DNA from 3 places in the Dehalogenimonas loeffleri genome. Region 3 is predicted to be linked to each of the others. Evidence: riboswitches for the same ligand, from Rfam matches in the RefSeq annotation. Region 3 holds a riboswitch; each other region holds the start of a gene.
What was found. Region 3 has a riboswitch for molybdenum cofactor ahead of V8247_RS04705 (4Fe-4S dicluster domain-containing protein). Riboswitches for the same ligand answer to the same signal wherever they lie in the genome.
Positions count from the first base shown of each region.

Region 1: another riboswitch for molybdenum cofactor. It lies ahead of V8247_RS00940 (substrate-binding domain-containing protein); the one in region 3 lies ahead of V8247_RS04705 (4Fe-4S dicluster domain-containing protein).
Region 2: another riboswitch for molybdenum cofactor. It lies ahead of V8247_RS02395 (cytochrome c); the one in region 3 lies ahead of V8247_RS04705 (4Fe-4S dicluster domain-containing protein).

Region 1 covers NZ_CP146612.1:207,865-210,131, forward strand. Annotated here, with positions in the region: gene V8247_RS00930 (electron transfer flavoprotein subunit beta/FixA family protein) at 1-79, shown strand, start outside; gene V8247_RS00935 (electron transfer flavoprotein subunit alpha/FixB family protein) at 90-1,061, shown strand; molybdenum cofactor riboswitch at 1,106-1,249, shown strand; gene V8247_RS00940 (substrate-binding domain-containing protein) at 1,326-2,252, shown strand; gene V8247_RS00945 (ABC transporter permease) at 2,261-2,267, shown strand, end outside.
Region 2 covers NZ_CP146612.1:476,702-478,968, forward strand. Annotated here, with positions in the region: gene nrdR (transcriptional regulator NrdR) at 1-165, opposite strand, end outside; molybdenum cofactor riboswitch at 667-806, shown strand; gene V8247_RS02395 (cytochrome c) at 903-1,487, shown strand; gene V8247_RS02400 (hydrogenase small subunit) at 1,548-2,267, shown strand, end outside.
Region 3 covers NZ_CP146612.1:900,497-902,763, reverse strand. Annotated here, with positions in the region: gene V8247_RS04710 (PIG-L family deacetylase) at 1-374, shown strand, start outside; molybdenum cofactor riboswitch at 527-669, shown strand; gene V8247_RS04705 (4Fe-4S dicluster domain-containing protein) at 921-1,718, shown strand; gene V8247_RS04700 (hydrogenase small subunit) at 1,720-2,267, shown strand, end outside.

The sequences.
Region 1 (2,267 bases), 690 kb from region 3:
TGAAGCCATCCCCGGCGACACTCCGGAAGAACAGGGCGTTAACCTGGCGCTCAAACTGCGCGAACTGAAACTGGTCTAAGAGGATAATAATGAGCGAGAACAAAGGTATTTTAATCATCACTACCGCCGCTGACGGTAAAACTGCCGCCTCAGCCGCGGAACTGTTCGGTGCTGCTTCGTCGGCAGCACCTGCCGGGGCGGTCAATGCCGCCGTCATCGGTACCGGGACCGCGGCGGCGGCCCTTGAAACCGGCACCTTCGGCGTCAGCCGGGCTTTTGCCATTGAAACCGCAGAACGCCTGCCGGGTACGGTTATCAACGCCGTCATCAGCGCCGTCAGCGCGTTGAAACCATACCTCATAATCATGGCCGAGGACGACCTGGGCCGGGACCTGGCGCCGATGCTGGCATCGGCGTTACAAACTGCCGCGGTGACCGATGTCGTCAGTCTGAAAAACGAGAACGGCCAAACGGTCATTACCCGCCCGGTGTACGGCGGCAACGCTCTGGCAGATTATGTCATTGAAACCGAGCCTCAAATCATCACCATCCGTCCCAAAGCCTTTGAACCGGCGGCAGCCGGCAACGGTCAAACACCCGAAATAACCGAATTGTCTTTACCGGCTGATGAATGCAGTGTTTGCCTGGTGGAGCGCTTTGAAGTCAAACAGGAAGGGCTGCGTATTGAAGACGCTAAAATCGTTATCGGCGGCGGTCGCGGTCTCGGCGGACCGGAGGGTTTTGCCCAGCTCAAGGAATTAGCAGACCTGGTCGGCGGCAGCGTCGGTGCCTCCCGGCCGCCCTGTGACCAGGATTGGTGGCCGGAAAGCGCCCAGATTGGCATTACCGGCAAAGTCATCGCCCCTGACCTGTATATCGCCATAGGCATTTCCGGCTCATCTCAGCATCTGTCCGGCGTCGCCGGTGCTAAAACAACCGTGGCCATCAACAAGGACCCGGAGGCGAACATCTTTAATTCGGCAACCTACGGCATTGTCGCTGACTGGAAAAAGGTCTTACCGGCGCTGACCGTCAAGGTCAGGGAGCTGACCGGGAATTAACCCGGTTGACGGTATTAGTACCATGTGCTAATATGCTGCCATAATTGAATATTGATCTCTGAATTCCTGGAACCTAAATCTTTTTAAGACATGGTGCCGGGAACGGCGGGTGGATTGACCACCCCAAGGGTCGCCTCGGAAACGGGGCGGTCTCCCGTGATTTGGAAAGGAGAGTAGCCATGACTGGGGTATTGTCTGGCCGCGCACCTCCTTAAAAAAGAGGTGTTTTTGTTTCTACGGAAATATTATTGTTGAAGGAACTTAATGATGAAAAGGTTTTGGCTAAAATTATCAACGGTGTTGTTTGCGGCGATGCTGGTCGCAATCAGCACAGTCGGTTGCGGAACTGGTAACCCCGACCCTACCATTCAGCCCACGGCAACTACTGATGAAGGGTTATCCATTCTGGATCCCTCCATCCGGTTGCGCATCGCCACCACAACCAGTCTTTATGATACCGGCTTGTGGTCATTACTGGAGCCCATGTTTGAAGACAAGTACGGAGTTGAGGTTGATGTTCTCTATGCCGGTACCGGTATTTCTATTGAATACGGTAAACGCGGTGATGTTGATCTGATCGCCGTTCACGACAAGACCAGAGAACTGGCGTTTATCGCTGACGGCTACGGTCTCGAGCGTTCGGCCTTCGCCTCGAACTATTTTGTCATCGTCGGCCCGGCTAATGACCCTTTAGGGTTGAAAGGCCTGTCGCCTGAGGCTGCCTTCCAGAAACTGGCTGAATCAGGAAGCACCAAATTCATCTCCCGTGGTGATGATTCCGGGACCCATGCCAAGGAAAAGGCTATCTGGGCTGCCGCCGGATTCAACTATGCCGATATTCGGCAAGCCGGCGATTGGTATGTGGAGGCTGGTCGCGGTATGGGCCCCACTTTGTTGATGGCCAGTGAACTTCAGGGATACACTATATCAGACATGGGAACGTTCCTAGCCTACAAAGGCAACACCGGTCTGGCTGCGATTGTCGACACCGGTTCCATTCTTCTTAATGTCTATTCCGCCATTCCGGTAAATCCTGATAAAGTTGTGGGAGTCAGGAATGCCGAGGCGGCACAGATTATGGCTGAATGGTTGATGTCCAAGGAAATTCAGGATATTATCGGACAATACGGGGTTAAAGATTACGGAGCACCCCTCTTTAAACCCACCTACGGTATCGAACCGACTGAATAAGGAAAATTGTGGAAG
Region 2 (2,267 bases), 420 kb from region 3:
GCGGCCGTCCTTCTTTATTACATAGACGGCGGTCGGCTGGATACGTTCATAGGTGGTGAAGCGGTAGCCGCAACCCAAACACTCCCGGCGGCGGCGGATGCCGTCTTCCACGTCACGGGAATCCACGACCTTGAGCTCATTCTGCAGGCAGTTGGGGCAATTCATACCATGTAAATCCTAATCACCAATTTCTAAATCCCAAATAAATCCTAAGTTTCAAATATCAAATTTCCAAAATATTTTTTGATTTTGTATTCTGACATTGTTCAGAAGTTACATAATGGATATTAGAAATTGTTTTCTCAAACACCATCTATTGTGTCGCCTGTGTAATGTACCACCAGATATAGTGGTTGTCAATAGGTAAATCGTCCTATTTTTCAAAGCCGGCAACGACAGCACGGAAAATATATTTTGATTTTGACCTCGCCGCGCAGGGTAATATAATTTTTACTTAAGAGACAGATATGTGTGGGTTTAATAACGGTACTAACTTCCTTTCCAAGCCAGCGACGGCAGCGCGGAATACTATTTGTATTTTGTTCTCACCGCGCCGGGTAATATAATTTTACTTAAGCGAAGAATATGTATGGATTTAATAACGGTACTAATCAATCATTGACAGTGTTAAAACAGCGGTGTTACAATCTCCCCGATTTCGCATGGTGCGCGATGCCTCTTCGAGTTCCGGTATCTAACGTCAGGTCAGTGATCACGATGCCGGTGCCGAAAAGCCGCAAGGCTTTGAGGGTGTGGGTGGAAACGCCGACACCTCCCGATTGGAAAGGAGAGTCTGGTCATGCATAAAAATATGATATTTGAAGACGCCCTCAGATGAGGCGTCTTTTTTATTTCCCGGAAGTTGTCCCAACCAACAAACTAGACACAGGAGAGGTGAATTAATGAAACACAAAAAAGCCCTTTACGCGGTTTTCGCCTGTCTGCTGGTGCTGTTACCGGTTTTAAGTGCCTGTACCCAGGACACCGAGGAACCAGCGCCGACAACGACCAACCCGCCCAATAATGAAGAGGCCCTGTTGCCCGAGACTCCGGGAATTGACGCAACACTGGTCTATGCCAGTCAGTGCGCTTCCTGCCACGGCACTAATCGCCAGGGCGGCGTCGGCCCCGGTTTAACCAAGAATATCACTATTGCCTACCTGAGTCAGTGGGTACCGACCCACCGCACCGGCGTCCAACTGGACCCGCGTCTGGCCAATTCCCTGATTAACTGGTTGAAGGTTAATTCCACCGTTTCCACCGTCCCCCAGCCCACCGAACCGGCTTTCGTGTACGCCCTTAACTGTACCGTCTGCCACGGTGCTACCCGTTCCGGCGGCAACGGCGGCCCGTCTATTAAACCGGATAACCTGACCCGGCTGACCGAAGGCTTCCTGGCGATTTTCCTCCAGGGGCATTACAAAGGCGTAGACCTGGTTCAGGATCAGCGGGATGCCCTGGCTGAATGGCTGAAAGCTACCCCGTAGGTTCCGCCCGGATCAAATGACATTGAACGATAAATAAGTTCCTACTCTAAAGGAGATAAAATGGATATTGCTAGCCTGAGAAAACCTGAACTGACCCGCCGGGATTTCATGAAAGTCGCCGGTATGACCGCCGCCTACTTCGGCATCAGCCAGGCGCTGACGCCCCAGATTGTCCAGGCATTGGAGAATAATGCGGGTAAGGCTGCGGTTATCTGGCTGGAAGGCCAGAGCTGCACCGGTTGTACCGAGTCCTTCCTTAATAACCTGGAACCCAGCGCCACCTCCATCCTGCTGGATACCATCTCGCTGCGTTACCACGAAACTGCCATGGCGGCTTCCGGCCACCAGGCTGAGGCCGCCCTGCAGGCGACGATCGCCGAGGGCGGTTATGTCCTGGTTATTGAGGGCTCAATCCCGCTGGCGGAAGACGGCGCGTTCTGCACCGTGGCCGGCAAACCCTTCACCGAAATCGTCCGCGAGACCGCCAAGAACGCCGCCGCTATCATCTGTGTCGGCGCCTGCGCCACCTACGGCGGCATCCCCCGCTCCGGCCCGACCGATGCCGTGGGTTACTTGTTCCGCGGCAAGGAACTGCATCACTACTTTGATGATGTCGGTGCCAAGCCGGTCATCAATCTGCCGACCTGCCCGCTCCATAACGAACGCCTGACGGCCACGATCGTCCACTACCTGACCTTCGGCACCGTACCGGAACTGGACCAATACAACCGGCCTTATGCCTTCTACGGCAAGATCCAGCATGACAACTGCACCCGCCGC
Region 3 (2,267 bases):
CCTTCAGCCCACAAAAACTGTATTACAATGTAATGCCGCACCGTTTACTTAAGTTAATCATCAGGTTTTTACCATTGTTTGGGCAAGACCCAAAGCGTTTCGGAAGAAATCATGACATTGACCTGACAACCATCGTCAATCAGACGCTGCCCGCCACAACCGTAATTAAGCTGGATAGGCGCTCTTTGCGGATTCGTCACGCAGCCTCCATTTGCCACCAAAGTCAGATGCAAGGGGGGTCTCTACGCCGCACTGTATCAAACCTCTTGGAAAGATTCAGCGGTGCCAACGATGTTTTTAGCCTGGCGTTTCCCCAACAAAGCGGTGGCAAAACGGAAAATGATCTTTTTCAAGACTTGCCACCCCGAGTTTAGAGGCTATTGTCTGGCTTCTTTGACACTTTCGCAGGGGTCTGGGGGGTGATTTTATTAACCTCAATCGGGGCTGAACCCCGCTTGATACCAACCTCTGGTCCGCTATTCTTATTGACACTATTAATGACCGGTGTTAAAATCGCTCCGATTATTAAAGTGTAATTCTTCGAGTCTCCCGGCCTGGGGCGTTATTTGCTACGGTCGGTTGACCGGCAGGTAGTGTAACTACCTCAAAGGTGACGCTGAGAAATCGCGGTGCCTCCCATTATGGAAAGGAGATTGCATACATTCGTTGGTGCGGGTCCGTTGTGTGGGTAAAAACTCCCCAAAGTTAATAATTAACCATGATATTATTGCTTTCTAACTTTAACCGCGACACAGCTCAATGCATCAATCTTTGCATCACAAGATTCACATTTATGTTAACTTCTCCCTTCAACCTTCATCCAGAATTGAAATACCGCATATTGACCAACTCAGGGCTTTGATGGTCATTTCCGTGATGAAATAATTTCTTAAATACAAACCCGGGAAAGGAGTTACAATATGCCCGTAGGTATGCTCATTGACACTACCAAGTGCATCCTGTGCCGGTTATGCGAGGTTGAATGTCACAAGTTCTACGAACTTAAGGACAAACGGTTCGCCGGTACGGACGACGCTCCGGAACTTGACGCTTATCACTATGTGGTTTTACAGGCGCATCAGGTACCCTATTATGACCGGACACAGGTCATCGGCGTCAGCAAACGCTGTCTCCACTGTTTCAGTCCGGCCTGTGCCTCAGTCTGTCCGGTAGGCGCTCTGCACAAAGAACCCAACGGCGCCGTCGTCTGGGAGGAAGGCAAGTGTATCGGCTGTCGTTATTGCCAAAACGCCTGCCCTTTTGACATTCCTAAATTTGAATGGGATGAACCCTGGCCCAAGATTTCCAAGTGCATCTTCTGCAATGACCGTAAACTGGCCGTTGGTGAAAATCCGGTGTGCTTTGATGTCTGCCCGACCAAAGCTATCCGCTTTGGAGAACGCGCCGATATGATTGCGCTGGCGCATGAGCGAATTCAAAACGAACCTGACAAATATTACGACCATATTTACGGCGAACATGAAGCCGGCGGTACCGCAGTGATGTACATCAGTTCGGTCGCCCCAGAGGAAATCGGCTTCATTGAAGTTGAAAAGGAACTCTACCCCCCGTTGACCAGGGAGTTTCTCAGCAAGATTCCTCTTGAAATATCCGCCATCGCCTTGTTCCTGACCGGCACCTATCTCTTCCGCACCCGCCGGGAAGCTAAATTCAAGGCAGAAGCACTCCAACAACCCAGCCAGGAGGACCGAGGTTAAAATGACAACACAACTGACTCGTCGTAACTTTGTTGGACTCTGTGCCGGCTCTACCGCGGCCTTAGGCCTTTCACTCTTTAAGAATCCGGAATTTGAACGACTTTTTGCCGCCGGCTTGAATGAAGTACCGGTTATCTGGTTTCAGGGATCTGGCTGTAACGGTTGTTCCGTATCCGCACTCAACGGTTTCCCTGTCACCATTCAAGACCTGTTGCTCTCCGAGGTTGTCACCGGTAGCCATGTCAGCCTGCGTTTCCACAATACCGTCATGGCCGCCCAGGGCGACCTGGCCATGCAAGCCCTGTACGACACCGAAACCGGTCCTTTCGCCCTTATCGTGGAAGGCGGCATTCCGCTGAAAGACGGCGGTATTTATTGTGAAGTTGGCGAAAAGGATGGCCACGGCATCCCGATGACCGAAACCATTGAACGCTTAGGTAAAAAAGCCATCGCCACCATTGCTCTCGGCACCTGCGCTTCATCCGGCGGCATCTCCGCATCTCCTCCCAATCCCGGGGAAGTTGTGGGCGTGGCCGAATTCTACAAGCA